Regions from separate parts of the Lipingzhangella rawalii genome, predicted to be linked through region 2. Evidence: predicted binding sites of a transcription regulator. Region 2 holds the regulator's gene; each other region holds the start of a gene.
What was found. The regulator LexA, encoded in region 2, represses DNA repair genes until DNA is damaged. The targets are predictions, from matches to a motif close to TCGAACANNTGTTCGA.
Positions count from the first base shown of each region.

Region 1: the regulator LexA is predicted to act here: its motif matches at 3,488-3,503, upstream of uvrA (excinuclease ABC subunit UvrA).
Region 3: the regulator LexA is predicted to act here: its motif matches at 5,282-5,297, upstream of RIF23_RS12225 (DUF6504 family protein).
Region 4: the regulator LexA is predicted to act here: its motif matches at 2,652-2,667, upstream of recA (recombinase RecA).

Region 1 covers NZ_JAVLVT010000001.1:921,919-929,384, forward strand. The annotation lists gene RIF23_RS04140 (RDD family protein) at 1-340, opposite strand, end outside; gene uvrA (excinuclease ABC subunit UvrA) at 376-3,243, opposite strand; gene RIF23_RS04150 (TerC family protein) at 3,674-4,720, opposite strand; gene RIF23_RS04155 (copper transporter) at 5,455-6,498, opposite strand; gene steA (putative cytokinetic ring protein SteA) at 6,495-7,466, opposite strand, start outside.
Region 2 covers NZ_JAVLVT010000005.1:487,573-495,038, forward strand. The annotation lists gene RIF23_RS13190 (hypothetical protein) at 1-691, shown strand, start outside; gene lexA (transcriptional repressor LexA) at 1,464-2,159, opposite strand; gene nrdR (transcriptional regulator NrdR) at 2,649-3,098, shown strand; gene RIF23_RS13205 (vitamin B12-dependent ribonucleotide reductase) at 3,162-6,023, shown strand; gene RIF23_RS13210 (prevent-host-death protein) at 6,364-6,660, shown strand; gene RIF23_RS13215 (CBS domain-containing protein) at 7,239-7,466, shown strand, end outside.
Region 3 covers NZ_JAVLVT010000005.1:265,828-273,293, forward strand. The annotation lists gene RIF23_RS12200 (hypothetical protein) at 1-384, opposite strand, end outside; gene RIF23_RS12205 (NfeD family protein) at 535-975, shown strand; gene RIF23_RS12210 (SPFH domain-containing protein) at 1,028-2,149, shown strand; gene RIF23_RS12215 (hypothetical protein) at 2,235-2,891, opposite strand; gene RIF23_RS12220 (serine/threonine-protein kinase) at 3,128-5,149, opposite strand; gene RIF23_RS12225 (DUF6504 family protein) at 5,358-5,663, shown strand; gene RIF23_RS12230 (amidase) at 5,761-7,194, opposite strand; tRNA gene RIF23_RS12235 (tRNA-Met) at 7,397-7,466, shown strand, end outside.
Region 4 covers NZ_JAVLVT010000007.1:16,308-23,773, forward strand. The annotation lists gene RIF23_RS15355 (S9 family peptidase) at 1-558, shown strand, start outside; gene RIF23_RS15360 (regulatory protein RecX) at 706-1,233, opposite strand; gene recA (recombinase RecA) at 1,282-2,475, opposite strand; gene RIF23_RS15370 (DUF3046 domain-containing protein) at 2,710-2,904, opposite strand; gene RIF23_RS15375 (DEAD/DEAH box helicase) at 3,057-7,466, shown strand, end outside.

The DNA of each region.
Region 1 (7,466 bases), on a different contig from region 2:
CGAAGAATGTCTCGTAGGCGACCCAGGCTCCAAAAACCATCAACGCCAGGACCACGTCGCCAATCAGCAGCTCGTTCGCCCCGGCACCAACCGCGTCGAACGGATCAACCTCCCCCTGGTTCAGGGCCTCCGGGTCGACGGGTTCGGGCTGGGAGACGGGCAGATTCATCACGTCCCGGACCAGCCGTTCGACCACCAGGCTCAGCACCGTCGTCATGATGAGCGTGTCCACCAGGCGAGCACCAACCCGGCGAAACCAGCCCGCCGGCGCGGAGGTGGCGCTCCGCCCCGCCGCCCACTGCCGGAATCGGGGATCGAACGGGCCTTGGCTTTCGCGCACCGGAACACCGCCTCAGGTTGGGGACGAGGCTTATGCTATCCGTCCAGCACTGACCGCAGGAACTGCCCCGTGTAACTCTCCGGAACCGCCGCGACCTCCTCCGGTGTGCCCGTGGCCACCACGGTTCCGCCACGCGCTCCCCCTTCGGGCCCCATGTCGATGACATGGTCGGCAGTTTTGATCACGTCCAGGTTGTGTTCGATGACCAGGACCGTGTTTCCGTTGTCCACCAGACGGTTCAGCACGCCCAACAGCCGCTGGATATCGGCGAAGTGCAGTCCGGTGGTGGGCTCGTCCAGGACGTAGATCGTGCGTCCGGTGGAGCGCCGCTGTAGCTCCGCGGCGAGCTTGACTCGCTGTGCCTCCCCCCCGGACAGAGTGGTTGCCGCCTGTCCGAGGCGTACATAGCCCAGGCCAACATCGTTGAGTGTCTGGAGATGCCGCCGGATCGCGGAGATCGGCTCGAAGAACTCCAGGGCCTCCTCTACCGGCATATCCAACACGTCGGCGATGCTCTTGCCCCGGTAGTGCACGTCGAGGGTCTCCCGGTTGTAGCGCGCCCCGTGACACACCTCACAGGGGACGTACACGTCCGGAAGGAACTGCATCTCGATGCGCAGCGTTCCGTCACCCGCACACGCCTCGCACCGCCCCCCCTTGATATTGAAGGAGAACCGGCCGGGTTGGTATCCGCGCACCTTCGCCTCGGTGGTCTGCGCGAACAGCTTACGGATGTGGTCGAACACCCCGGTGTAGGTCGCCGGGTTCGAGCGCGGGGTACGCCCGATCGGGCTCTGGTCCACGTGCACGATCTTGTCCAGCTGCTTGACCCCGTTGACCCGGGTGTGCCGGCCCGGGACGATGCGCGCCCCGTTCAGCTCCCGCGCCAGCGCCCGATACAGGATCTCGTTGACAAGCGTGGACTTTCCGGATCCCGAGACTCCGGTGATGGTGGTGAACACCCCGAGCGGGAACGGCACGTCGATGTCCGCGAGGTTGTGCTCGCGGGCACCCTTCACGACGATCTCGCGGCCCTTCGTGCGTGGCCGGCGGGTCGGTGGCACCGGGATGTGCCGTCGCCGGGCCAGATAGTCTCCGGTCACCGAGTTCTCGTTGGATACGAGCTCGGCCACCGGACCGGAGACCACCACGTCACCACCGTGCTCTCCGGCTCCGGGGCCGATGTCGACAACCCAGTCACTGGACCGGATGGTGTCCTCGTCGTGTTCGACCACGATCAGGGTGTTTCCGATGTCTCGAAGTCGCCGCAGCGTATCCAGCAACCGGGCGTTGTCCCGTTGGTGCAGCCCGATCGAGGGCTCGTCCAGGACGTAGAGCACGCCCACCAGCCCGGAACCGATCTGGGTCGCCAGGCGGATGCGCTGGGCCTCGCCTCCGGACAGGGAGCCCGCTGACCGCTCCAGATTGAGGTAGTCCAAGCCCACGTCCAGGAGGAATCCGAGCCGGGCGCTGATCTCCTTGAGGACTTGGGCGGCGATAACCTGCTCCCGCTCGCTGAGCTCCAGGTTCCGGAGGAACTCAGCGCAGTCAGCCAGCGGTAGTTCGCTCACCTCGGCGATGGACTTTCCCCCGACCGTGACCGCGAGGATCACCGGCTTGAGCCGACGACCGTGACACGCCGCACACGGAACCACCCGCATGTAGCCTTCCAGTCGTTCCCGACCGGAATCGGTCTCGCTTTCGGAGTGGCGACGTCGCACCCACGGCAGCACCCCTTCAAACGAGGTGTAGTACGAGCGGGTGCGACCGTACCGATTGCGGTACTGGACGTGGACCTCGGTGTCGTGCCCCTCAAGCAGGGCCTTTTGCGCCTTTTTCGGCAGGCGATACCACGGGGTGTCGAGGTCGAATCCGATCGCGTCGGCCACCGCCTGGATCAACCGACCGAAGTGCTCCTGGGCGTGCTTGCTCGACCACGGGCTCAACGCTCCCTCATTGAGGGTCCGTTCCGGATCCGGGACCACGAGTTCGGGATCGACCTCCATCCGGCTGCCGATACCGGCGCATTCCGGACAGGCCCCGTAGGGAGAGTTGAAGGAAAATGAGCGGGGTTCCAGCTCTTCGAACGACAGGTCGTCGTAGGGGCAGTAGAGGTGTTCGGAGAACACACGCTCGCGCTCCGGACTGTCCGGTGGGCTATCGACGAAGTCCAGAATGATGGTGCCCCCGGCGAGCCCCAGCGCCGTCTCGACAGAGTCGGTGAGCCGCTTCTGGACCGAACTGGTGTCGTCGCTGTCTCCGTCGCTGCCCTTGACGACGAGCCGGTCCACCACCACCGCGATGTCGTGTTTCTCGTACCGCTTGAGGGTGGGGGCTTCGTCCAGGCGAACGAGGGCTCCGTCGACCCTGGCCCGGGTGAACCCCTTGGACTGAAGGTCCCGAAACAGTTCGACGTACTCGCCCTTTCGTCCCCGCACCACCGGCGCGAGGACCTGAAACCGGGTTCCGGCCGGCAACTCCAGCACCCGGTCCACGATCGCCTGCGGGGTCTGTCGTGCGATCGGCCGGTGACACTCGGGACAGTGTGGTTTCCCGATCCTGGCGAAGAGGAGCCGCAGGTAGTCGTGGATCTCGGTGATCGTCCCCACGGTGGATCGTGGATTGCGGCTGGTGGACTTCTGGTCGATCGACACCGCGGGGCTCAGCCCCTCGATGAAGTCCACGTCGGGCTTATCCATCTGGCCGAGGAACTGCCGGGCGTAGGCGGACAAGGACTCGACATAGCGCCGCTGCCCCTCGGCGAAGATCGTGTCAAAGGCCAGCGAGGACTTGCCCGACCCGGACAGTCCGGTAAAGACGATCATCGAGTTCCGGGGAAGGTCCACCGAGACGTCCTTGAGATTGTGCTCTCGGGCGCCACGCACCACCAGCTGTTCCGCCATCGAGTCGCGCGGAGGCCGACCTCCGCTACCCCCTTCACAAGCGATCGTGCACCAACCATCGTCGGCCCACACCGCCCCCCAACGGGGCCGGCGTGCCGCCAGGCGCTACATCCCTAACTATGACCAGCAGCAACGCATTCCGCCCTCGGACGGTGCGACCGGACACACCGGCAACGTTACCGCTCAGCGCCTCCGCCCGACGGGCACGTTGGTCACCGTCGCGGCAGGCGCGGAGCCACTCTATCCGAACTTCTGTTCGATGCGCGCGCCGTTGCGGAAACTCGGTGTGCAGCCCTGCGGAGTCGCGAACGGGTCGCGTTCCCTTGAGAGCGTCTCCCGCCAGCAGTGGTCCGCTCAGGGATCTACCGGTGGGTGTCGCGTTCGCATTCCACCACCCTGCGGTGGGCCGAGTAGCGGAGTTTGTGGCTGGTTAGTCCCGCGAATCAGCGGTTGAGCAGGGCCAGCCAGAATACTCGGACTCGGAGCTCGACGCCGGGGCAAGGTCCTGGCGTGAGTCCCGCGCGGATCGCCACAGGCTGGCCACCACGGTGACGGCCATGACGCTCACGATCACCGAGAGAGACACGGGAATACCGACTTCGGGGACCGCGACGCCGTTCTCGTGCAGAGCGTGCAGCAGCATCTTCACACTGATGAACACCATGAGGGCAGCCAACCCCCAGCCGATATAGGCGAGCCGGTCCATGAGTCCGGCGAGCAGAAAGTACAGCTGGCGCAGCCCCATCAACGCGAAGGCGTTGGCCGTGAACACGATGTAGGCATCCTGGGTGAGACCGAAGATTGCCGGGATCGAGTCCAGCGCGAAGACGAGATCCGTCACTCCGATCGCGACGATGACCAGCAGCATGGGGGTGGCGAACCGGCGGTCGCCCAAGCGTACGGTCAGCCGCGCCCCGTGGTAGGTGTCGGTAACCGGCATCACTCGCTTGACCGCACGCACGACCGCACCGTTGGTGTAGTCATCCGTGCCGTGTCCGTTCGAGAGCTGTTCTCGCAGAATCTTCCAGGCCGTGTACAGCAGTAGGGCGGCGAACAGGTAGAACACCTCGCTGAAGGCGTTGACGGCCTGCGCTCCCACAGCGATGAAGAAACCGCGCATAACCAGAGCCACAACGATACCGACCAGCAGAACTTCGTGCTGGTACCTGCGCGGAACGGCGAAGCCACTGATGATCAGATAGAAAATGAAGAGATTGTCGACACTGAGGCTCTTCTCGGTGAGAAAACCCGCGTAGTATTCCCCGGCGGCGGTTGCACCACCGAACATCCAGACGCAACCGCCGAAGACCAGGGCCAATGCCACGTAGAACGTTGCCCACCAGGCGGCTTGTCGAATCCCGAACTCACGTGGACCGCGCGTCTTGCTCCACGGATGGTCAACGATCGCAAGATCCGCGGCGAGAATCCCAATGATTCCGCCGATCGTTGCCAACCACACCCACAGGGGGACATCCATCAGGCCTCCGGCAGCTCAGACCCACGTACCTCGGTACCCGGGCATACGCAACTGACCGGAGGTCTCTCCCGCTCCGACCTGAACGCCGAAGCCGGCGACACCGGGAGGCTTCTGTGCACTCCGTGATGACGAGGCCGCCGCTATCGGGATACTCCCCTCACAGGTGTGGCGCCGGGCCGCATCGGCAGAAACCCACCCGACTCCACTGCTCCCAGGATGCCATGTCCCCCGCGATCCGCAACCACTACCCCGGAGCCAGCGGCGCTCCCCACACACCAGGGTCACGACGGCGGGTACGGGTGCCCGGCCACCGACACCACAGCTCCCAACGGACCCAGCCCCGGTGGCCCTCCTACCTCCCCAGCGGATCTCGATCGCGAGTAGCCGCCACCAGAGTCCTTCCCAGGGGCGGTCGGGCCCGAGTGTCTTTCCTGCCGGCTGGCGGACGTTCAGCCACGGCAGACTCGTCCCAACGTCAACCACAGGCCTCCCGCCGTGGCGGTACCTCTCCACCTCTCCGCCTCTCCGCCTCTCCACCTCTCCACACCACGGCCAACGTGGTGGGAGGCCCGGGGGGTTGTCCTGTCCCCTGGTGAATTGGAGCCAAGGGCGGGCTCGCTCGAGGAAGCCTGGCGTCCGAACTCCGGACCAGTACCGGCACGTGCGGGGCTCAGCACCGGGGCGACACGTCGGGCGGGCACCCCAGCCCCGCCAGCACCAGCCGAAGAACCGGCCTAGGTATCCTCCACCTCGTCGGAATCATCCGCACCGTCGTGCGCCAGGGGCTCCCGTTCCGGAACCTCCGCGGGGAGGAAGGACTCGGTGTAGGGTCCCACCCCGTAGCGCCCAAGGCGCCCGTCTACCGTGCTGGCCACCGCCAGAGCTGTGGCGACGGCACCCGCACTGGTGTCCGCGGAGTCCACGGTCGTGATCCGTGTCTGGGCCTGGTAGACGCGTTCGATCAACCCCCGGTCGGCGGTGGTCGGTGGCCCCGCGACCACGGCACCGCTGGCACCGACCGTGGCAAGGGCCTCCCCCAGGGCGAGCATCGCCGTGTCCGTATCCGTAGAGGTGTCAACGGCACCGGAGTCGTCTGTTGTGGGCGCCGACGCTCCGGAGGCTACGAGCACCGCGATGTCCGCACCGGCTTGCGGGTCCCCAACCGTGGTGACCAGTCCGGCCTGGTCGAATCCCTCCACGACGGTGCCAGCGTCCAGCTGGGCGCTGCTCTCTTCGACAGCGGCATCGGTGTCCCCCTGACCGGGCTCCGCCTCGGCACCGGCCGGATCGAGGAGGGCGTGCGCCAGCTGGGTTCCGGCCCTGCGGTGTGCATCGCCATCGGGCAGGTCCACACCAGACGCCAGCTGGGTGGTCAGCTCGTCCAGAAACACACGTTCCTCAGGGTCCACATAGGTCTCCGTCAGGCGAAGCTGACCCGTCACGGTGGCCCCCGCCTGATCGAAGCGGTCGATGAGCTCGCTACTCACCCCGTCCTCGGCTCCCGGCGCCTCGACAAGGACCACACGGACCCCGTCCAGGCGCCCGCCGAGGATTTCTCCGGCGTAGGCGTCGAGGAGCTCGTCAGCCCCGGCGACACGGCTCTGGGCCAGATCCCGGTGCTCCTGCATCTCCGCAAGCTGTTCCCGCGTCTCGTTGGCGTCACTGGAAAGTCGCTGCATCACCGGGTCCTGCAACACGGTTGTTCCCAGGACCAGACCCACCGTCAGCGCGAGCAGCACGGCAACGATCGACACCACGTGATATCGGAAACCGATCACGGGATCACCTCACCCAGCCAGGTACGAAACGTCTCCCAGGAGGCGTCCTGGGCCTCGAGGTACACCTGTCCGACGGGAGTGCTGTAGCCGGCGACGAGGACCACCAGCAGCGCGGCCACCACCAGGGTCAGGAGTGCGGAGACGGACACCCGGCTGCGGTGCAGCCTGCTGGCCGCCCGCGCGTCGACCAGTGTGCCGCCCACGCGCAGCTGCGCGAGAAACGTTCCAGCCACGAGCGATCTTCCCCCGTCGAGCAGCTCCGGAAGCGAGCGGTGCATCCCCGCGGTCACGATCACCGGTGCGCCGGACCCGTCCGCCAGCAACAGGGCAGCGGCAACGCTACTGCTGGCCGAATGGAGCACCGGAACATCACGCTCCGGCCGCGCGAGGCGCTCCCGTCCGGGGACCGGCCCGTCCGCGGCCGCGTGGGCCACGATCTCCGCCCCGCAGTCCACCACCCTCTCGGAGAGAGTGGTCAGATCGGCGAGGACCAGGTCCGGGCGGTATCCGAGCTCCAGCAGTGACTCCGCCGCGTCGTCGACAGCCAGCAGTAGGGGCCGGTACTCCCGGCGGTAGGCACGCAGGAGGTCCAGGTCGTGACGAAGGTGTCGTCCCCGAACCGCGACCACCACGTGGCGACCCGAGAGTGGGGTTGTGAGCTCGGGGATTCCGACACCATCGAGATACAGGGCGCTGTCGTGCCGCAGGCACTCCCGGGCGCCGGCTGCCAGGGCCTCCAGTTGCACGCACATTCCGGCGCGGGCTTCACTGGTGGCCGCGGCGAGCCAGGCCGCGTCCCGCGGGGTGCCGCCCGCGAGTGGCACGGATCCTCGGTAGAGGGTCCCCTCTTCCAGACGCAGCCGCTCCCCGTCCACCACCCGGCCGAAGACGGACGGATCGACCTCGTCGACGAGCGGAATCCCCGCATCCATGACCACCTGCGGCCCGAGATTAGGATAACGGCCGGT
Region 2 (7,466 bases):
CGGGGCCGCCTTGGGCATACTGAGCGCCGTGGCACTGGCGGGTGGGGCGCTGGTCACCACCGCGAGCACTCCCCAGTTCGTGGACACCTCGACGGTGCCTATGTCGGCCACGACGGTGTCGGCGTCCCCCGGTGACCAAGATGTCGCTGTGGACAGCGCCGGGGCGAGGCCGGGCCAACCCGCGGTGTACGGGGAGATTCCCGCGTGTGGCACCGTCGGCACCGGCTGGCTGGCCGAGCTGGTTCCCGACCCCCAGCTGACTGTCGACACCGTCGAGGAGGTGTCCGGAGATGCGGGGGTGGGGGAGCGGCAGGAGTGCCGTTGGATCAGTGACTCGCTGGGTTTCGGGGACCGGTACGGCTACGCGTCGGCGACGTTCGTCCGCAGTGGGCACGGTGCCGACCCCGAGAGCATGGAACACCTGGCACAGGAACTCAGGGACCGTGCGGGTGGGCAGGAGGCCAGTACGGTCCCGGACCTCGGCGACGCCGCCCTGTCCTGGTACAACCACGCCGAGGCGCTCGGGTGTGCCGGAATGGTGACGGGCAACGTGCTGGTCGTGGGCTGCTACGACCAGCAGGCAGATGGCGACAGTTGGGGCAGTCTGGACCCACCGGAAGCTGTGCAGGCCGCTGAGGAGGCGGTCCGCGGCCTCTGGGGGAGTTTGCGGGCCGAAGGACAGTCTGGCTAGGCCATGCCCGGGGACGGCTGGAATGTCCCCGGGGCCGTGGCACTCGAACCACCGCCCCGTTGGCTGCCGGTGTAGGGGCGTGCGCGCGAGGCTGGCCGGCGTGGACCGGCACCCTGTGGGACACGAGGACCACCCGGGCCACACTCCCCCGAGGGCAGGGATCGTGGTCACGGGCATTGCCAATCCGCCGGCGGCCACCACGGGGAGCGTACGCACGGACACCACAATCCCCCCGGACTGGGGGCCCGGTGCCGAGCACCACCCTGACCCACCGACGGCAGACACCCGCCACCAAGGGGCCGGCGCAGCGGCCAGTCGTCCCCGACCACACAGTGGGCGAGAGACCAACCCGGCCAGTGGGTGTCAGCGTGGCGTTGGTGTGCGCAGCCTACGGTATGGACGTCCTTCCGGGCGGTGGGACATCGAACATCCACACCGATTCCGGAGGCCCTCGTGCTACACGCCGGCCGGGTCCCCGTCACCAACCGCGGTGGTCAGTACACCCAGCGTCCCCGAGCGCCCCGTGACTCTGGGCCGGCGCCACACACGTTCGGGCACCTTCGCACTGCGGGGGAGACCACGGTGATCGGAGGGGATCGACGAGCCCGCACACCCGGGCCCATGGGGGACGTGGGTGCGCAGCGCTCGGAGGTGGATTGGGGGAGGGGTGCCGGCCCCCACGCAGGCCCTGCGGCCGTGTCCGATCGGTGGTTCGAGTCGGGCCGGAGGGAGCCTTGGCGGCCCCCAGCGGTCGCACAGCCAGCGGGGCTCGTCACACGCGGCGCAGTACCGCAACCACCTTCCCCAGGATGGTGGCGTTGTCTCCACGCAGGGGCTCGTAGTTGTCGTTCCTCGGTAGCAGCCACACGCTGTGGTCGTCGTCGCGCCGGAACACCTTCACTGTGGCTTCGTCGTCGAGAAGGGCCGCCACGATGTCGCCGTTGCTGGCTTCGGGTTGCTGGCGAACCACGACCATGTCCCCGTCCGTGATGGCCGCGTCCACCATGGAGTCCCCGACCACGGTGAGTGTAAACAACTGTCCCTCACCCACCAGTTGTCGCGGCAGCGTCAGCACATCCTCGATCGACTCCTCGGCGAGGATCGGCCCTCCAGCGGCGATCCGCCCTACCAGTGGCACCTCGGCAGCGCCACTGCGGGCCCGTCGGGTGGTGGACGTCGTATCCGTGCCGGTTGCGCCTCGTCCCGTGGGGCGGATCTCGACCGCCCGTGGACGGTTCTGGTCCCGGTGCAGGTACCCCTTGCCCTGAAGCACCTTGAGCTGGTGCGCGACACTGGAGGGGCTGGCGAGCCCCACCGCGTCGCCGATCTCCCGGATCGACGGGGGGTAGCCACGCGCCTGCAAGTACCGGGTGATGAAGTTGAGTACGCTTCGTTGACGCGCCGTGAGCCGCGTGGTCGAGCCGACGTGACCGGCGGCGTCACTACCGCTGGGGCCGGTGGCCGCCACGGCCTCGCTCGCCTTGTTCGTGTCCGGCACGTCTGGCCTCCTCGGGAGTCGAACTGGTGCGGCCCCGGGGTCGGGGTACGGGTGCCACCGCGGCCCACAACGCTGCCGGGTCGCCGCCCAGCCTCAATTTATCTCCTGTCCTGTGTGACATCAAACAAACGTTCGAGGTGGCCGTGCGGCACAGGGGTGCGGCGGGCGGCGTGGGTCGTTGCTGGTTCGGCTCGACGCGCCCGCGGTATGGGGGTGTCGAAGCCTGGTGCTCGCGGTACGCGAGGGTGCTCGGTGTGTCGGGGTGGCCTCGTGCCGCAACTTGCGATTCGGTGCGGTCAGTCGTAGGTTGGATCCCACGGGTCGGCACAACATATTGTGTTTGTCGATATTCACACGTCCATAATTTGTGTCGAGACGCGTGCGGATGTTAGGCGGTCGTCCACTGTGGCGGCGCCGTTGCGGATCGGGCCCAGATGAGGCGGAACGGGGGAACGGACGATGCACTGCCCGTTCTGTCGCCATCCGGACACGCGGGTGATTGACAGTCGTTCCACCGAGGACGGTGCGGCCATCCGACGGCGACGAAACTGCCCGGACTGTGAACGGCGGTTCACCACGCAGGAGAGCGTGTTGCTGATGGTGACCAAGCGCTCCGGTGTCACCGAGCCGTTCTCCCGGACGAAGATCATCGCGGGGGTTCGTCGGGCGTGCCAGGGTCGTCCGGTCTCCGAGGACGCCCTGGCCGTGCTGGGGCAGCAGGTGGAGGACGAGATCCGCGCACGTGGAAGTGCCGAGGTGCCCTCACACGAGGTCGGTCTGGCCATTCTCGGCCCGTTGCGGGAGCTGGACGAGGTGGCCTATCTGCGGTTCGCCTCGGTGTATCAGGGCTTCGACTCGTTGGCGGACTTCGAGACCGCGATCGCCGATCTGCGCGGGCGGTCGTCTTGAGGGCCTGGCGGGACGTGTGGGCCGGTGTGCGTTGGGAATTGTGCGAGTAGCAGGGGGAGCGAGATGACGGAGACCGTGAGCGGGTCAGGGGCACGCAAAGGCAAGTCCGCACAGCGCACGAAGGGCTTGCGGATCCAGCGTGTCTTCACCACGCCCGGCGTGCATCCCTACGAGGAGGTCACATGGGAGCGCCGGGACGTCGTCATGACCAACTGGCGCGACGGCACGGTCAATTTCGAACAGCGTGGTGTGGAGTTCCCCGCCGACTGGTCCATGAACGCCACCCAGATCGTGGCCAGCAAGTACTTTCGTGGTGCGCTCGGAACCCCGCAGCGGGAGTGGAGCCTCAAACAACTCGTGGACCGGGTGGCCGGGAAGTACACCGAGACCGGACGGGAACAGGGCTACTTCGCCAGTGACGAGGACGCGGAGGTTTTCGATCACGAGCTGAAGTACGCGCTGGTGCATCAGCTGTTCAGCTTCAACTCCCCGGTCTGGTTCAACGTCGGTACCGAGTCCAGCCAACAGGTCTCGGCGTGCTTCATCCTGTCGGTCGACGACACCATGGAGTCGATCCTCGACTGGTACAAGGAGGAGGGGATCATCTTCAAGGGGGGCTCCGGCGCCGGGGTCAACCTCTCCCGAATCCGCTCCAGCGCCGAACTCCTGTCCTCGGGGGGAACTGCCAGCGGCCCCGTCTCGTTCATGCGGGGCGCGGACGCCTCCGCCGGAACCATCAAGTCCGGCGGGGCCACCCGGCGAGCCGCCAAGATGGTGGTGCTGGATGTCGATCACCCCGACATCGAGGAGTTCATCGAGACCAAGGCGCGCGAAGAGCACAAGATCCGTGCCCTGCGCGACGCCGGGTTCGACGTGGATCTGGGCGGCGCGGACATGTTCAGCGTGCAGTACCAGAACGCCAACAACTCGGTTCGGGTGTCGGACTCCTTCATGCGCGCGGTGGAGTCGGGATCGGAGTTCGGACTGACCTCGCGCACCACCGGCGAGGTGGTCGCCACCGTCGACGCCCGAAAGCTGTTCCACTCGATGGCGCGGGCCGCCTGGGAGAGCGCCGATCCGGGGATCCAGTACGACAGCACCATCAACGACTGGCACACCACCCCGGAAAGTGGGCGGATCAGCGCGAGCAATCCGTGTAGCGAGTACGTTCACCTGGACAACTCCTCGTGCAACCTGGCCTCGATCAACCTGCTGCGGTTCCTGACCGAGGACGACACCTTCGATGTCGAGCGGTTCGTCAAGTTGACCGAGCTGGTTATCACCGCGATGGACATCTCCATCTCCTTCGCCGACTTCCCCACCGAGAAGATCGGGGAGACCACCCGGGCCTTCCGCCAGCTCGGCATCGGCTACGCGAACCTCGGGGCGCTTCTCATGGCCACCGGGCATGCCTACGACTCCGACGGCGGCCGGGCCGTCGCGGCCTCCATCACCTCGCTGATGACGGCCGTGTCCTACCGGCGCTCGGCCGAGCTCGCCGGCGCGGTGGGTCCCTATGACGGCTACGCCAAGAACGCGGAGTCCCATAAGCGGGTGATGCGCAAGCACAGCGCCGCCAACGACGACCTCCGGATCGTCGGCTCCCTGGAGAAGCCGATCTACGCCGCCTCGACCAAGGAGTGGCAGGAGTGCCTGCGGATCGGGGAGAAGAACGGCTGGCGTAACGCCCAGGCGAGCCTCCTCGCCCCGACCGGAACCATCGGTTTCATGATGGACTGTGACACCACGGGAGTGGAGCCGGACTTCTCGCTGGTGAAGTTCAAGAAGCTGGTCGGCGGCGGGTCGATGCAGATCGTCAACCAGGGGATTCCGCGTGCTCTGGCCAACCTCGGATACCAGCAGGAGCAGATCGAGGCGATCGTCGAGTACATCTCCGAACACGGGCATGTGGTCGACGCCCCCGGTCTGCGCCCCGAGCACTATCCGGTCTTCGACTGTGCCATGGGTCGGCGCTACATCGCCCCGATGGGCCACGTGAAGATGATGGCCGCGGTGCAGCCCTTCCTGTCCGGAGCGATCTCCAAGACCGTCAACGTGCCCGAGGAGGCCTCGGTCGAGGACTTCGAGGAGATCTACTTCGAGGGATGGCGACTGGGACTCAAGGCACTTGCGGTCTATCGGGACAACTGCAAGGTAGGCCAGCCCCTGTCGGTCTCCACGAGTGAGTCGCAGGAGCAGCCCAGCGAACCGAAGGTGGTTGAGGTCAACCGGCCCGTGCGGCGTCGCCTACCGAAGAAGCGCCCCAGCCAGACCGTGTCCTTCACGGTCGGGGGGGCCGAGGGGTACATCACCGCCGGTTCCTATCCCGATGACGGGCTGGGCGAGGTGTTCATGAAGCTCGGTAAGCAGGGTTCCACCCTGGCCGGGGTTATGGATGCCTTCTCCATCGCCATCTCGATCGCCCTCCAGTACGGGGTGCCCCTGGAGACCTACGTCGAGAAGTTCACCAACATGCGGTTCGATCCGGCCGGCATGACCGACGACCCGGACATCCGCATGGCACAGTCAGTGGTGGACTACATCTTCCGTCGGATCGCTCTCGACCACCTGCCCTACGAGAAGCGGGCGGCCCTGGGTGTCCTGTCGGCGGAGGAGCGTGCCGCGCAGGCCGCTGGTGAGGACCCGGCACAGGTCGCGGCACAGGTCGAGTCCTATGCCCAGTCGGCCCCGGTCACCGACGGCGCCGAGTCCACCGAGAGCACCGGCTCGGAGGTGTCGACAGCGCACACGGACACCCCGGAGCCGGCCTCCACGCAGCGAGCCTCGGAGGCCGCCGCGACAGAGAAGTTGAAGGAGGGGTTCCTCGCCGACGCGCCGTTGTGCGTGACCTGCGGGACCAAGATGCGCCCCTCGGGCAGCTGCTATGTCTGTGAAGGGTGCGGCTCCACCAGCGGGTGCAGCTGAAAGCGAGCATCCTCGTGAGGCGGGGACGCAGGTGAGAGCGGTGGCCCGAGTGGGATTCGGGCCACCGCTCCGCTTTGGGGCAGGCGTCGGTTGCGTCGACTGCCCCATGGCGTCCTGCTGAGTGCCGTGTGACTGGGCAGACGTGACGTACGTGAAGTACTTTACGTACTTGTGTGGCGATGACGCGCTGACGGCACGTCCGGTGGAAGGCGCCAAAGTTGACAGCCGTGCATTATGACAGCTGCACCGATGCCCGTGCGCATCTCAGGGCACTTCTGGATGCGGCCGAAAGGGGGCGGGTGGCGCGACAGTACGCCGCGAGTCGGCCCGGGCCGCCATCGTGGATCACGAGCGGCTGCGCCGTTACCTCGCTACGGTCACTCCATCCCGGGCGCAGGTGGTCCCCGCAGCCGATGACTGGTCCGTCTTCATCGCGGGACTGCCCGTCGCCGCGGACGGGGCGACCTTCGACGAAGCACGCGAGGAGATGATCGGCGCGCTACGGGATCGTGCCGAAGACTGGCAAGATCGCCTGCTCGACGCTCCGAACCACCAGGAGAACTGGGGGTTGGTCCAGTTGATCAGCCTGAGCGACGACGGGGAGTTGCGCGACTGGCGTGTAGGGAAGCAACGGTGACCTGGCCGCGGCCTACACGCGAGGATCACGAGCGCTTCTGCACGATAGAAGGATGGCGTCGTGTGCGGAACGCTCGTGGCGGCACCGGCACCCACCATGTCACCTATGCGTTGGACCTTCCGGACGGCCGGATCCTACGGACCCGGACCTCCCATCCCGTGGACCGCACCGACTAGGGCCGGGGCATCTGGACGCACGTCCTCCGGGATCAGCTCCAGGTGGACGAGGCGACCTTCTGGGCCTGTGTTCAGAAGAGGATCCCCCGGATCGGGGAACAGAGGCCGAGGTCGCGGCGATGAGCAGGGAAGAGGCCATGGGCAGGATGAAGAGGTACTGGACCGAGGGTGGATGATCGTGGGACTACCGCATCACCGGAACAAGTATCCCGCCCCAGTATCTCCAACCGTATCGTCGCAGTCCCGGCCAGCCGCTGTGGTGGCCGTGTGGCGGAGTCGGCCGTTGCGCCGGCTCCCCCACGGTGCCTCGGGCGTGGAGATCCCCGCTGTCGCGCTGTTGGACGGATTACCGCAACGCGGTTCGGGGTAGCATCCCTCGCACCGACCGAAAGGCAACCCGCGATGCGGATAGCGGACATACTGCGAAGCAAGGGAACGACGGTCGCGACGTGTGAGCCGGGGACAACGGTTGCCAGTCTGGTGACGGCACTGAACGCACACAACGTCGGCGCCCTCGTCGTTATGGACCAGGGCGGCGTCGTCCGGGGCATCGTCTCGGAACGCGATGTGGTGCGGCGCCTCGCCGAGCACGGCCCCAGTCTGTTGGAACAGCCCGTATCCACCATCATG
Region 3 (7,466 bases), 220 kb from region 2:
GGCGAGCAACAGCAGGCTGAAGACGCACACGAAGAAGAACCCCACGATGCTGAGCACGATCGCCCAGGTGGGGATGGGACGCTCCACATGCGTCAGGTCGTGGACCGACCACACACTTCCCCGGAGCGGAAAGGTTCCTGCCGGGGTGATCACCTGCGTCGCTGTGACCGTGATGTCCCCGAGCACCGCGATCTGTGGTTCCAGCGCGGGCCCGGGTGCGCCCAGGGGCTGCCACCCGCCCACCTGCGGCGCGGGGACCTGCTCCGGGGGGCTTCCCTCCGCCGGGCCGCGGTGCGGAAACCCACCGGGGAACTGCTCCCCGGCCCAGGGCGAAACAGCGTGATGCGGATCGTCGTTGGGATCCGGCGGGCCGAGGTGACTCATGCCACCGATTGTTGCACCGCGGCGCCAACGGTGGACAGGTTGGGCGAGCGGTCGGAGAACGGTTTCGGAATGAGACGGTCCAAAAGTGTGCTGAAGGCCATATGAGGGGTAGGTTGGGGATACCCGCCAGTGGACGGGAGGCCGTTAGCTATGCCGGTGTGGATCCTGTGGTTGATCGCGGCCGCGGCCCTGGGTGTCGCGGAGGCAATGACCCTCACCCTGTCCCTGGGCCTGCTGGCCGCCGCCGCGCTGATCGCTGGGGTGGTCGGCGCACTGGGGATGCCTGTCGTGGTGCAGATCCTGGCCTTCGTGGTCAGTGCCGCGGCCGGCCTGTGGATTGTGCGTCCCATCGCCAAGCGCCATTTCCGGCAGCCGCCCGTGCTGCGCTCCGGCGCCGATGCGCTCGTTGGGCGGCAGGCAGTGGTGATTGAGGAAGTCAGTGCGCTGAACGGTCGGATCAAGCTGTCCGGCGAAGAGTGGTCGGCACGCACGCTCGACGAGAACCAGGTGATTCCGGAGGGGACGTTCGTCGACGTGATGGAGATTGAGGGCGCCACCGCGGTGGTCTATCCGCGTGAGCTGCTGCCATGAGTGGCTTCGGCAGCGTGCAGGCGCGGGTGGACCACGAGGGGAGGACTAAGCTGTGGAGATAGTGGCACTCGTCATCGCGATTGTCGTGGTGTTGGCGGTCGTGTCCACGGTGCGGATCGTTCCGCAGGCCCGCGCCTACAACATCGAGAGATTCGGACGATACCTGCGCACCCTGCATCCCGGACTGAATTTCATCGTGCCCGGGGTGGACCGGGTGAACACCAAATTCGACCTGAGGGAACAGGTCTTCTCCTCCCGCCCCCAGCCCGTGATCACCGAGGACAACCTCGTGGTCAACATCGACACGGTGCTCTACTACCAGATCACCGAACCGAAGGCAGCAGCCTACGAGGTGGCCAACTACCTCCAGGCCATCGACCAGCTGACCGTGACCACCCTGCGTAACGTCATCGGCAGTATGGACCTGGAACGCACCCTGACCTCCCGGGAGGAGATCAACAGCCGGCTGCGCGGTGTCCTCGACGATGCAACGGGCAAGTGGGGGATCCGCGTGAACCGCGTCGAGATCAAAGCGATCGATCCGCCACCCACCATCAAGGAGGCCATGGAGAAGCAGATGCGCGCCGAACGCGATAAGCGCGCTGTGATTCTCCACGCCGAGGGTGAGCGCCGTTCTCGCATCCTCACCGCTGAAGGTGCCAAACAGCAGGCGATCCTGGAGGCGCAGGGCGACCAGCAGGCGGCGATCCTCCGCGCCGACGGTGAGGCCAAGGCCGTGGAACGGGTGTTCCGTGCGGTCCACGCGAACAATGCCGACTCCAAGGTGCTGGCCTACAAGTATCTGGAGATGCTGCCCTCCCTCGCCAAGGGCGAGGGCAACACCTTCTGGGTCATCCCGGGAGAGCTGACCCAGGCGGTGCGCAATGTCAGCCAGGCCTTCACCGACCAGGTCGGTCAGGTGGCGTCCGGGGAGTCCACCAGTTCTGGAGGCGAGGACAGTGGTACGGATTCCGGAGAGTCCGGCGAGTCCACACCCCCGGAACTGACCACGGGTGAGGAGTGGAGCCTCGACCCCTCCCGGCTGAGTGAGGCCGCAGACGCCGCGGCGGAAGCGGCGGAGGCGGCCGTGGCTGACGCCAAGGCTGAGGCCCATGCCGCCGCACAGGGGCGGCCCGACGAGCAGCTCCCACCGCCCCGCGAGGAGAGCAACTGAGTGTGCCCCGTCCCGGTCCCGGCCACACCGGCCGGGGCCGGGACGGAACATGGCGTAGGTCAGCCGTGGGGTGGGTGCGTGCCGGTCACAGTTCGAGCAGCGGCTGGACGGTCTCGTCGAGAACCTCGCCGAACTCCTCGTTCCCGGACTGGATACGGGCCTGGTCGAGGGACTCCTCCGGAGCGTATGGCCGTACCGAGGTCAGTAGGAAGTGGACGTCGTTCATCTCACCGACGGCGAACCGGGCCGTGAGCCGGACCTGACTCGCCATGCCCGTACCTTCGGTGGTCGTGCTGAAGGCACCGTCAACGCCCGGGGCGTCCGGGTGGAAGTAGTCGAGCGACATGTGGAACACGCTGTCGGTATCCGTGTCCTCAACCGTCATGTCGGAGCAGTGTGCGAGCAGCTCCTCGTCCACGCCCGCGAGTTCGTCCTCGACCTCCGACTCCGGCGGAACATCGGTGAACACCACGAAGGTGTAGATGGGGTTGAGGTCCTCGGGCTCCGCGAGCTGCGCGGCCATCTCCATCTCGTCGAGTACGGACAGATCCGGCTCGTGGTCCGTCAGGGGAGCGCATTCGGGGGGATCGACGTTGGTGAACTCCGCCGATTCGGGGTTCTGGACGTTCGGCAGGTCCTCGCGGGAGACGTCGTAGCCGTCGGGATACGCCGAATCCGGGGGGAGAAGATCGTCAGGGTCGACCGCGGGTGCTTCGTCGGGCGTCTCCGTATCATCGGACACGTCCGCGCCGTCTGCTTCTCCGGGGGGAGACCCCGACCCCGTCGTGTCACTCGCACACGCGGTGACGGCGGCCAGGGCCAGCACACCGGAAGCAATCATGACTGGGTAAGGGGTGCGATGAGGCATCCCCGTATGATTTCAAATCAGCACACATCGAGCTCATTCGGGTGTGTCCGGACCGGACCACCGGGCCAGTCCGGCTGTGGGCAACATGCGTCTCGGCCCGCGGCTATGCCCTAGGCATCGTCCAGCTCGTGTAGCTCGAAGTCGGTGAAGTACACGATGACGTCGTCGCCGCTGCCCGCGGTACGCCACACCGACAGTGCAGTTTCCCGGCCGTCCTCCGCATCCACCGGTAGCAGGGTGTCCTCGTCGTCCTGCCCCTCCAACACGAAGGTGTCGTTGACCCACAGCCGGAGGGTCATCGTGTCCCGTTCCGGATCAAGTTCACAGGACAGGGTCAGTGTGTTCACCACCTCGTCGTCGGTCCCGGCGGTGTCGGGGTCCGGGCTCTCGTAGCCGGACACACTGTCGGTGGAGGCCAGTTGTCCGCTGGACACCTGGACCCCCGACTCCAGGAACTCGTCCTCGCCGACGTGGCGACGTAGCTCCGCGCCGCCCCCGTCGATGTCGACCACGGCCTCGTAGTAGGTGTTGTCCACCACATCGTCCTGTCGGAAACAACGCACTCCATACTGGCCGTGCCCGGGGCCGCTGTGGACAACCGTGTCCACCGACACCAGCATCCGGTCCGGATGCGGGTCGTCGTAGGGCGCGTACTCCCCGGAGCTCTCCCGCTCCTCGTGGGCCCGCAGCACGAAGTGTCCATCGTCATAGCCACGGGTCTCGTCGAGTGTGAATGCCGAACCGCCGTCCCAGGCTCCGTCGGCGTCCGGGTTGCTGAAGTTCTCCGTGTACAGCAGACGCCCGTCCGGGGGGCCGGGTGGGCGGGTCACCACGACGATCGTCACGGCGAGGACCAGCAGAGCAAGGACGCCACCACCGGCGAGGAGGAGCGCACGCTGCGAGGAACGGGGCTGTCGCCCTCCGGTGGGGGCAGCCCCGGCCACAGCACCGGGTGGGGGGCCGCCCGGTGGGCCGTTCGGGGTGCCGGGGGAGGCGGGCGGGTACGGGCCCGCCGGGGGGACGTGTCCCGGATATCCGGCGTGGGGGCCTGCTGCGTGCGCCTGGGGCGGCATCGGGGGCTGGGGGCCGGAGGGGGCTCCGGGCGGTGGCCCCGCATGGGGATCCCCCGTCGGGGGAGAGGTGGGGAGCGCTCCGGGGGTGCCCGCCGCGTCGTACGGACGGGTTGCGGGGTGTGCCGCCTCGCCGTCCGGCTCCGGTGATTCCGATGGCGTCGCCACCTCGCCGGTGACTACCGCTGGTGGGGACCAGCTGGTGCTGACCGTGCGGTCGATCTCGGCGCTGCTCGGCTCCTCGTGCCCGACGAGCTGGTTGAGGATCTGCTGGGCTCCGGGACGTTGCTGCGGGTCCTTGGCCAGGGCCTGGGTGACCAGGCCGGCGAGGCGTGCGTCGAGCCCGTCGAGATCCGGATCCTGGGTCGTGATCTGGTGCAGCACCGCGGGGATCGACGGGGCCTCGAACGGAGCGCGTCCGGTTCCCGCGTAGGCGACCAGGCATCCCCAGGAGAAGATGTCCGAGGCCGGGGTCACGGGGTGTCCCTCGATCAGTTCCGGGGCGAGGTAGGCGGGGGTGCCCATCAGCTGGCTCGAGCGGGTGGCACCGCCACCATCGTCGAGGGCACGCGCGATTCCGAAGTCGATGACCTTCGGCCCCACCGTGGACAGCAACACGTTGGCGGGCTTGAGATCGCGGTGGACGACGCCGGCCCCGTGAATGGCGGCCAGGGCCGCGCCGACCCCCACAGCCAGGCTTTCCAGGGTGCCCCCGGCCATCGGCCCCTCGGCCTGGATCGCTTCGGCGAGGTTCGGCCCGGAAACGTACTCCGAGACGATATACAGCGGGTCCCCGTCGAGTTGGGCGTCGAGCACGGCCGCCGTGGAGAAACGGGCGACGCTGCGTGCCGCCGATACCTCGCGGGCGAACCGGCGTCGGAAGTCCGGGTCGTCACTGAGGTCTGGATGGATCAGTTTGATCGCGACACTGCGTCCCTGCGGGGACTCGGCGAGGTATACCGTCCCCATGCCGCCGCGGCCGAGCCGGCCGATGACGGTGTAGTGGCCGAGCTCCTGGGGGTCGCCGGCGCGAAGCGGTTTGGCGTGCTCGCTCCCGGTCACTGTGGTCGGTCCTTTACGCGGTCGCTGGATTGACTGCCGCCTAGCGTAGACCGCAACGGTCCCCGGTGCGGACCCGGGCTGGAAAGCCCACGGTACACAGTGGTTTCCCCATACCAGGATCTGGGCTATAGTTCGTACGCATGTTCGATCTTTCTTCCCCGGGGTCGGGCCGAGAAGCCATCCGTTCGTCGTGGGTGCTGGGGGAAGTATGGGAACGCTGTTCGCCGCTCGGGTCGAGGTCTGGACCTGCTCCGGGCGCCCGGTGCGGTTTCTGTGGCGCGGGCGGCTGTACGTGGTGCGGCGGATTGTGGAGCACTGGGTGACCCTCCCGGCCGTCTGGGACTCGACGGAGCCCGAGCAGCCCGCCGCCACCCAGAGTCCACACCGGGACACAGCTCTGCGTCGTCGTGAGTACTGGCGGGTGCATGCCGGAACGGGGCCTGCCCCTGGCGCCTACGAGCTGCGGTACGACTCGCATACTCAGGAGTGGCTGCTCACCCGGGTCTGGGACTGATCTTGGACGTCACGGAGCAGGGAGGCGGCAGAATTCCCGCGCGCTAGGGCACGGGATCCACGTCCGGAGGAAGCTCCCAGCCGGAGGCGTGCGGCCGCTACCCCACGACTGGACGGCGGGCCCCTGCCGCGGTGCCCCGCTCGAATGCCCGTCCCACCTCCAGTAGGCGGCGTTCCGCCAGATGCGGCCCCACGATCTGGAGTCCGACCGGCAGGCCTTCGGGTGTGAACCCCGCCGGCACCGAGAGGGCTGGGCATCCCGTGATCGAGATCAGGTAGCACGAACGCATCCAGTCCAGATAGGTCGCCTGGGCCACCCCGTCGATCTCCGTGGGGTACTCCTGCTCCACGGGGAACGGAACCACCTGACTCACCGGAAGCACCAGGACGTCGTAGGTCATGAAGAACTCCCGCATCCGGTGGTACAGCTCGGTGTGTCGGCGTTCCGCCGCCGCCACATCCGCCCCGTCCAGGGTGCGGCCCTGTCGGATGTTCCACGCCAGGCTCGGCTTGAGCTGATCTGGGGCCGCGTCCAACAGCGGCCCCAGATTGCTCGCCATAGTCCAGGCCCGCAGGGTGCGAAACGCCTCGTCGGCGCCGGAGAGGTCCGGCGTGGCCTCCACAACCGTGCAGCCCAGTTCGTCGAAGACGCCGAGCTGCTGACGTAGCACCGCCAGCACCGCCGGGTCCGTGGGGAACTCCCCACCCAGATCGGGGCTCCACGCCACCCGGAGCCCCGCCACATCCGCCTCCGGCGGAGCGGCGAACCGATCCGGGGACTCCGGGACCGCGATCGGACTTCGCGCGTCCGGGCCGGCGAGAACGGACAGCAGCAGGCCCACATCGTCCACACTCCGAGCCATCGGTCCCTGCACACTCAGAGTCGACCAGCCCAACGGCGCCGGCCAGGACGGGACCCGCCCGGGGCTCGGGCGCAGACCCACCACGTTCGTGAACGAGGCCGGATTCCGCAGCGAGCCCCCCATGTCCGAACCCTCGGCCAAAGGGTGCAAGCCAGCGGCCAGAGCCGCCGCCGCGCCCCCACTACTGCCCCCGGCCGAGCGGGAGACGTCGTAGGGGTTGCGGGTGGTCCCAAACACCGGGTTGAAGGTGTGCGAGCCCGCCGCGAATTCCGGAACGTTCGACTTGCCGACCGTGATCGCCCCCGCGGCGCGGATCCGTTCCACGACCAGCTCGTCCCGGTCCGGAACGTGGTCGGCAAATAGGGGAGAGCCCGAGGTGGTGCGCACTCCCGCGGTGGCATGCGTGTCCTTGTGGGCGATCGGTAGCCCGTGCAGCGGCCCTACGGCCGCACCGGCCGCCCACCGCTCGTCCGCAGCGTGGGCCTCCGTCAGGGCACGTTCCGCACACAGTGACACCACCGCATTGATCTTCGGGTTGACCCGCTCGATCCGGTCCAGGTGGGCCCGGACCACCTCCCGCGCCGACACCGCACCCGCGTGCAGCAACCCGGCCAACTCTCTGGCCGAGTGGAAGACCAGCCCCGTCGTCTCCTCGCCCGTGTCACTCATCCAGCCCCTCCACCACGACGCGTTGTTTCAGGTGCTGCGCATCCTAGAACGCACCTCCACCGGTCGCCCCCGGCAGGAATCGCCGGAAACCAGCGGCCCCAACTGGCGGCTCCACGCTGTGCGATGCCACACACCCGGCCCCTGTGCGGCCACGCCGAGTTGCATACCCCCGCCACAACCCCTAACGTTGAAAACGCATCGACGCGGGGTGGAGCAGTTCGGTAGCTCGTTGGGCTCATAACCCAAAGGTCGCAGGTTCAAATCCTGCCCCC
Region 4 (7,466 bases), on a different contig from region 2:
GACCCGCGACGCCTCGCGATCCGCGGTGGCAGTGCCGGGGGACTGACCACGCTCCTGGCCCTCACCCGGGATACCTTCGCCTGCGGGGTATCTCGGTACGGTGTGACCGACCTGCTCCGACTGGCCGAGCACACCCACGACTTCGAATCCCGATATCTGGACGCCCTCGTCGGTCCACTGCCGGGCTACCAGGCCACCTACGCGGAACGCTCGCCCGTGAACCGGGTCGACGACGTGAACGCACCCGTACTCCTGCTCCAGGGCACCGAGGACCCGGTCGTACCGTTGGACCAGGCAACCGCGATGGCTGAGCGGCTCGCCGAGCGCGCGGTGCCCCACGCCCTGTACACCTTCGAGGGCGAGGGGCACGGGTTCCGGGACGCCGAGAATCGCGCCCGTGCTCTGGAGGCGGAGCTGGCGTTCTACGCAGCCGTGTTCGACGTTAATCCACCCGATGTGGCGCCACTGGAGCTGCGCGGCTCGCCCGCGTCACCGGCGAACGGGGCCGGGGAGGACCACGAGGGTCGGGAGGGGGCCTCGCCCCTGGAGCGAACATGAGTACCGCGGCGGTCCTCAGTGGGATTGCGACGATGACGATACTGCCCCGGGGTGGCCCCCGCTCCTGGGGACGGGGACAGGCCGGCGGGGCCCGGTAGGCGCTGGCGAGCCCGGGCCGGAGTATCACGCCCATGCTCCACCAACGATCTAGTCCAGATCCGGCTCCGGGAGGTCAACGTCCGTGCCCTCGGCCTCCAGCTCCTCACGCACGATTCGATAGGCCAGGCCCGCGGAGTAGCCGCGACGCGCCAGCACTCCGGTCAATCTGCGCATACGTGCAGCGACGTCCCGACCCCGAGTTCCCGCTAGACGGCGGCGAACCAGTTCCCGGGCCGTCTCCTCCTCGTCCTCGGGTTCCAGCTCCGCAACAGCGGATTCCACCGTGTCCTCGGCAACCCCACGTCGGCGAAGCTCCTCGGCCAGGGCTCGCCGGGCCAGACCACGCCCGCTGTGCCGGGTGGACACCCAGGCCGCGGCGAAGGCCTCATCGTCGACCAGCCCCACCTCGGCGAGCCGATCCAGAACAGGCTCGGCCACCTCGTCCGGGATGTCGCGACGGTGGAGGGCCGCGGCAAGCTGTGCCCGGGTTCGCGCGCGCGTGGTGAGCAGCCGCAGGCACACCTCCCGCGCTCTGGCCCGTGGGTCCTCCCCCGCGGCGGGCTGTTCCTCACTCATGACGCTGCGGTCGTCCTGCGGCACTGGGGACGGTGTGCGCTCCCACGGCTACTCCGAGCTGGTCGAGGTACCGGAGGTGGCCCCATTGGATGTGGCAGCGGCGGCAGCAGCCGAGGAGGATGTGGCCGTGGACTTGCCACGCCCACGCTTGGTTCCACTCCCGGTCGTGGTGGCGGATCCCGCGGTTGTCGTGTCCGCGGGGGCGGCAGATTCTGTGCTGCCCGCGGTCTCGGCCTGGGCCGACGGTTTGGCGATCCCCAGACTCTCCTTGATCTTCTGCTCGATCTCGTCGGCGGTGTCGGTGTGCTCCCGCAGGAAGTTACGGGCGTTCTCCTTGCCCTGACCCAGCTGGGACCCGTTGTAGGTGTACCAGGCGCCGGACTTCCGCACGACACCGTGCTCCACCCCGAGGTCGATCAATCCACCCTCCCGGGAGATCCCCACCCCGTAGAGAATATCGAACTCCGCCTGCTTGAACGGGCTGGCCACCTTGTTCTTGACCACCTTGACCCGGGTGCGGTTACCCACGGCATCCGTACCATCCTTGAGGGTTTCGATCCGCCGCACATCCAGCCGCACCGAGGAGTAGAACTTCAGCGCCCGTCCGCCGGTGGTGGTTTCCGGAGACCCGAACATGACCCCGACCTTCTCCCGCAGCTGGTTGATGAAGATCGCTGTGGTTTCGGTCTGACGGAGGGCACCCGCGATCTTGCGAAGGGCCTGGGACATCAGCCGAGCCTGGAGGCCAACGTGACTGTCTCCCATTTCGCCTTCGATCTCGGCACGCGGAACCAGGGCGGCCACCGAGTCGATGACCACGATTGACACCGCCCCGGAACGGATCAGCATGTCGGTGATCTCCAGGGCCTGCTCCCCCGTGTCCGGCTGGGAGAGAAGCAGGTCGTCAGTGTTGACGCCGATCTTCTTGGCGTACTCCGGGTCCAGGGCGTGCTCGGCGTCGACGAACGCCGCGATTCCGCCGCTCTTCTGTGCACTGGCGACCGCGTGCAGGGCGACGGTTGTCTTTCCCGAGGACTCCGGCCCGAAGCACTCCACGATGCGGCCGCGCGGAATCCCGCCGATCCCCAGGGCCGAGTCCAGCGCGATCGAACCGGTGGGGATCGACTCCACTGCGGGGCGCGTGTCATCGCCGAGACGCATGATCGAGCCTTTGCCGAACTGTCGCTCGATCTGGGCGAGGGCGGTTTCTAGAGCCTTGTCACGGTCAGTTGCAGCAGCCACGGAAAACCCCTGTTGGGTCGGTGTCTTGTTCGTCTCGTGCGTGACGCTACGCGGCCGGGATGACAGACAGCGACACCGACATCATCGGTGTGGAGAACCGGACCGCGGTCGTCGTGGCCAGGACCGTCGGGCCACCTACCCCGCACAATACGCCCCAACCAGCAGGACCAGTATAGCCGAACGGGTGTTCGACATCGACCCGCGCCAGCCGCGTGTTCCCGCAACGACATGCGGTCACCGCACACTCGCCGGAAGGTCGAACTCGGTACACACCGCCTGCCAAACCTCCTTGGCCGACACCCCGTCCGCCAACGCCTGCTCGACCGTCCGGGAGCCAAGCTGTCCGAGCACATGGTCCCGGGCGAGGCTGTGCGCATAAGTTTCGCCGAACTCTGCATGCATTCGTTGCCAGAACAGGGAGAGTCGCATGCCCCCAGTATCGACGCTCGGTAGCCGCCACCGGTACGGAAAGCGGCTGGCGCCGCCCCGGCGAATCCTCCACACCGGCCACGCGGCCCGTGTCCGTTTCCACGGCGCTGCTTCACCGCCGGTTGTCCCCGGCAGCAGCGAGACTGGGTGACATGACCGCCGACGCCAACCCGAACGACGATCCACTGGGACGATTCTCCGCAGCGACCCGGGAATGGTTTACCCGCACGTTCCCACAGGGTCCCACCGTGGCCCAGGCTCAGGCCTGGAATGCCACCAGCTCCGGTAACGACGTCCTGGTGGTCGCGCCCACCGGCTCGGGCAAGACCCTCGCCGCGTTCCTGTGGCAGCTGGACCGGCTGACCACAACCCCCACGCCCACGGAGCCCACGAGCCGGTGCCGCGTCGTCTACGTATCTCCGTTGAAGGCCCTGGCCAGCGATATCGAACGCAACCTCCAGCACCCCTTGGCCGAGTTGGGCGCGACGCGTCGCCGCCGTGGCGAGGAGCACACCGAGGTGACCGTGGGTATGCGTACCGGGGACACGCCCGCGGCGCAGCGGCGACGCCTGGGAAGCCGCCCTCCGGATGTGCTGGTCACAACGCCCGAGTCCCTCTTTCTGGTCCTCACATCCCAGTCGCGTCGCGGGCTCGGCGGCGTGGAGATGGTGATCGTCGACGAGATTCACGCCCTGGCCGGAACGAAGCGGGGAGCACACCTGGCGCTGACCCTGGAGCGTCTGGATGCCCTGGTGGAACGCCCAGCCCAACGCATCGGCCTGTCGGCCACGGTTCGACCGGTGGACGAGGTCGCCCGTTTCCTCACGGGCCAGCCCGAACAGCGCTCCCGGAGGGCGACCGTGGTGGCCCCGTCCAGTGCACCGAACGTGGACCTGCGCATCGAGGTCCCGGTTCCAGACCTGCGCCACCTGGAACGGGCCGTGGACCCGTCCCGTGCGGACGACGACACCGCGAGCAAGGCCCGCGCCTCGGTGTGGCCGCACGTGGAGCGCCGGATCCTGGACCTGGTCCGCATCCACCGGTCCACGATCGTGTTCACCAATGCCCGGACCGTGGCCGAACGGCTGTCCGGGCGCCTCAACGAGCTCGCCGCGCAGCACGACCCATCCCCGGCCCCCGGAGCTGCCGACGGGCCACCCGCACAGGTCATAGGCAGTTCCGGAACATCACACGGGACAGAGCCTGTGGTAGCTCGGGCCCACCACGGCTCGGTGTCCAAGTCGGAGCGGGCCACGATCGAGGCGGAACTCAAGGCGGGGCGCCTACCCGCGGTGGTGGCCACCTCCAGCCTAGAGCTGGGAATCGACATGGGGGCGGTGGACCAGGTGATCCAGGTATCCACCCCGCCGTCGGTGGCCGCCGGGCTCCAGCGCGTGGGCCGGGCCGGTCACCAGGTGGGAGCGGCTTCGCGCGGAGTCCTGTTTCCCCGTTTTCGTGGGGAGCTCCTGTCCATGATGGCGGTGGCGGAACGGATGCGGAGCGGAGAGATCGAGGCGCTGAGTATGCCACGTAATCCGCTGGATGTGCTCGCCCAGCAGATCGTGGCGATGGTCGCGATGGACGAATGGTCCGTTCCCGCGTTGACGGAGCTCGTGCGGCGTGCCGCCCCGTTCGGTGAACTGTCCGACGCTGCCGTGCACGGAGTACTGGACCTGCTGTCCGGGGCTTATCCACCGTCCGAGTTCGCCACGCTGCGTCCCCGGTTGGTATGGGATCGGGAGACTGACCTGCTGCGTGGCCGGCCGGGGGCACAGCGCCTTGCGACCACGAGCGGCGGAACCATCCCGGACCGGGGCGCGTATGCGGTTCATCTCGCCGGAACCGCGGGATCGGGTCCCACACGGGTCGGGGAACTCGACGAGGAGATGGTGTACGAATCGCGGGTTGGCGACGTGTTCACCCTGGGTGCGAGCTCTTGGCGCATCGAGGAGATCACCGCGGATCGTGTGCTGGTGTCGCCGGCACCGGGTCGCGCGGGCCGGCTACCGTTCTGGCGTGCGGACACCATGGGTCGTCCGGTCGAGTTGGGCCGAGCCCTGGGACGGCTGCACCGCGAGCTGGTGGAGCTGGGCGCCGCGCAGCGTCCCCCCGGGGAGGCGACGGAGGCCACCGCACGGCTGCGTTCGGCCGGATTGGACCCGTGGGCCAGCCAAAACCTGCTGGAGTATCTGGCGGAGCAGCATGACGCCACGGGAGCGATTCCCGATGACCGCACCCTGGTGGTGGAACGGTTCCGCGATGAGCTGGGCGACTGGCGGGTCGTGGTCCACTCCCCGCTGGGAGCCCGGGTACACGCCCCGTGGGGACTGGCCATCACGGCGCGGATCCGCGCAGACCTGGGTGTGGACGCCAAGGTCGTGTACGGAGACGACGGGATCATCCTGCGCCTTCCCGACACCGACGGCCTGGACGAGGCCGCGTTGGACCGGCTGCTCACCTTCGCTCCGGACGAGGTTGAGGATGTGGTCACCACCGAACTGTCCGGATCCGCTCTGCTGGCCGGACGGTTCCGGGAGGCTGCGGGCCGGGCCCTGCTGTTGCCGCCGCGACGTCCGGGGCAGCGAATGCCGCTGTGGCAGCAGCGCCAGCGCTCCAGCCAGCTCCTTGCGGTGGCCCGACGGCACGGTTCGTTTCCCATCCTGGCGGAGGCGATGCGCGAGTGCCTGCGGGATGTGTTCGACGTCCCGGGACTGCGCCAGGTCATGTCCGACCTCGCCAGCCGCCGGATGCGCATCGTCACGGCAGAGACCCCACGCGCGTCCCCCTTCGCACAGTCGTTACTGATGGAGTACACGGCCAGCTTCCTCTACGAGGGCGACGCCCCGGTCGCGGAACAGCGGGCACAGGCGTTGACCCTGGACTCCCAGCTCCTCGCCGACCTCCTGGGGCAGGCCGGGCTGCGGGAACTCCTGGAGCCCGACGTTCTCAGCGAGATCGAGGAGCAGCTGCAACGACGACCTGCGGCCCTGCATCCCCGCGGCCCCGAACACACGGCGGACCTCCTCCGTGAAATCGGCCCGCTGACCTGCGCAGAAGCACGGGAACGCGGGGTGGCTCTGGAGTGGTTAACCGAACTCGCCGAGCAAGGCCGTGTGATTCGGGTGTGCTTCGCCGGTGCCGAGTGGTGGGCCGCGGTCGAAGATGCGGCGCGGCTGCGGGACGGGGTCGGGGCCGACCTTCCAGCCTGGCTAAACGCCGGCGAGCACGCCGGGAGTTACGCCGTGTTCACCACGGCGGTGGCCGACCCGCTGCGGGAACTGGTTGCCCGGTTCGCCCGGTCGCGGGGTCCGTTCCACACCGAGGAGGTGTGTGCGCGATTCGGGGTGGAGGCAGAGGCGGCCCGGGAGGTTCTGCGTGGTCTGGAGACCGACCAGCTGGTGGTGTCCGGGGAGTTCCGGCCCCACGGCCAGGGCACGGAGTGGTGTGACATCGCCGTGCTGCGGCGGCTGCGGCGAGCCTCGGCGGCACGGCTGCGCCGGGAGGCGGAGCCGGTGGACGAACGGGCGCTGGCGCGGTTCGTCCCGTCCTGGCAGGGGGTTGCGCCGGCCGGGAGCCGCCCGCGGGGGCCGCAGGCCGTTCTGGATGCGGTGGACCTGCTGCGCGGAGCACCGATTCCCGCATCGGCACTGGAGTCCCTGGTCCTTCCGGCGCGGGTCGGGGACTACGCTCCGAGCCAGCTGGACGAACTGACCGTGTCCGGTGCGGTGGCGTGGGTGGGCTGTGGCGGGCTGTCCGGTGGGGATGGCTGGTTGTGCCTGGTGCCCACGGACGAGATCGAGCTGGTCGCGCCGGAACCCCAGCCCCTGGAAGCCGCTCCACTGCGGGATGCGGTCCTGTCCACGCTGCGCACCCGAGGAGGGATGTTCGTTCGGGACCTGGTTCCCGCGGTACGGGATCTCCTGGACTGGCCGGCGGTGCCCCAGGGCGACGTGCTGGCTGCGGTGTGGGAGCTGGCCTGGGCCGGTTACGTCAGCAACGACAGCCTGTCCCCCATCCGGGCCCTGCTCGGTGCAGGGGGGTTGGCGCCCGCAGCGCGGCCACGGCGCCGGGCACGTGGCCGGATCCCGCGGCACGGCCCGGTGACTCCCAGTGTCCCGCCCACGGGGGCCGGGCGCTGGTGGTCGCTTCCGCACCGGGAGGACCATGGTGCGGACGCGACCCGCCGCGCCCATGCCCGCACCGCGGCACTGCTGGATCGCCACGGCCTGGTCAGTCGGGGTGTGTTCGCCGCCGAGCTCGGGCGGCGCTCGGCCAGCGGCGGATTTGCGCGCTACTACCCCGTACTGCGGCAGTTCGAGGAGGCGGGACACGCCAGGCGGGGATACTTCGTTGCGGGTCTGGGTGCGGCCCAGTTCGCACTGGCGGGCGCGGTGGACCGACTTCGCGCAGTGGCCAACACTCCCCGGGGGTCGGCGGCGGAGGAGGGGACTGTTCCGCCTTCTGGGGCCGGCCAGGAGAACACCGGCCGTTCCGGGACGACGGCGCTGGTACTCGCGGCGGCCGACCCCGCCAATGTGTACGGAGCGGCCCTGGCATGGCCA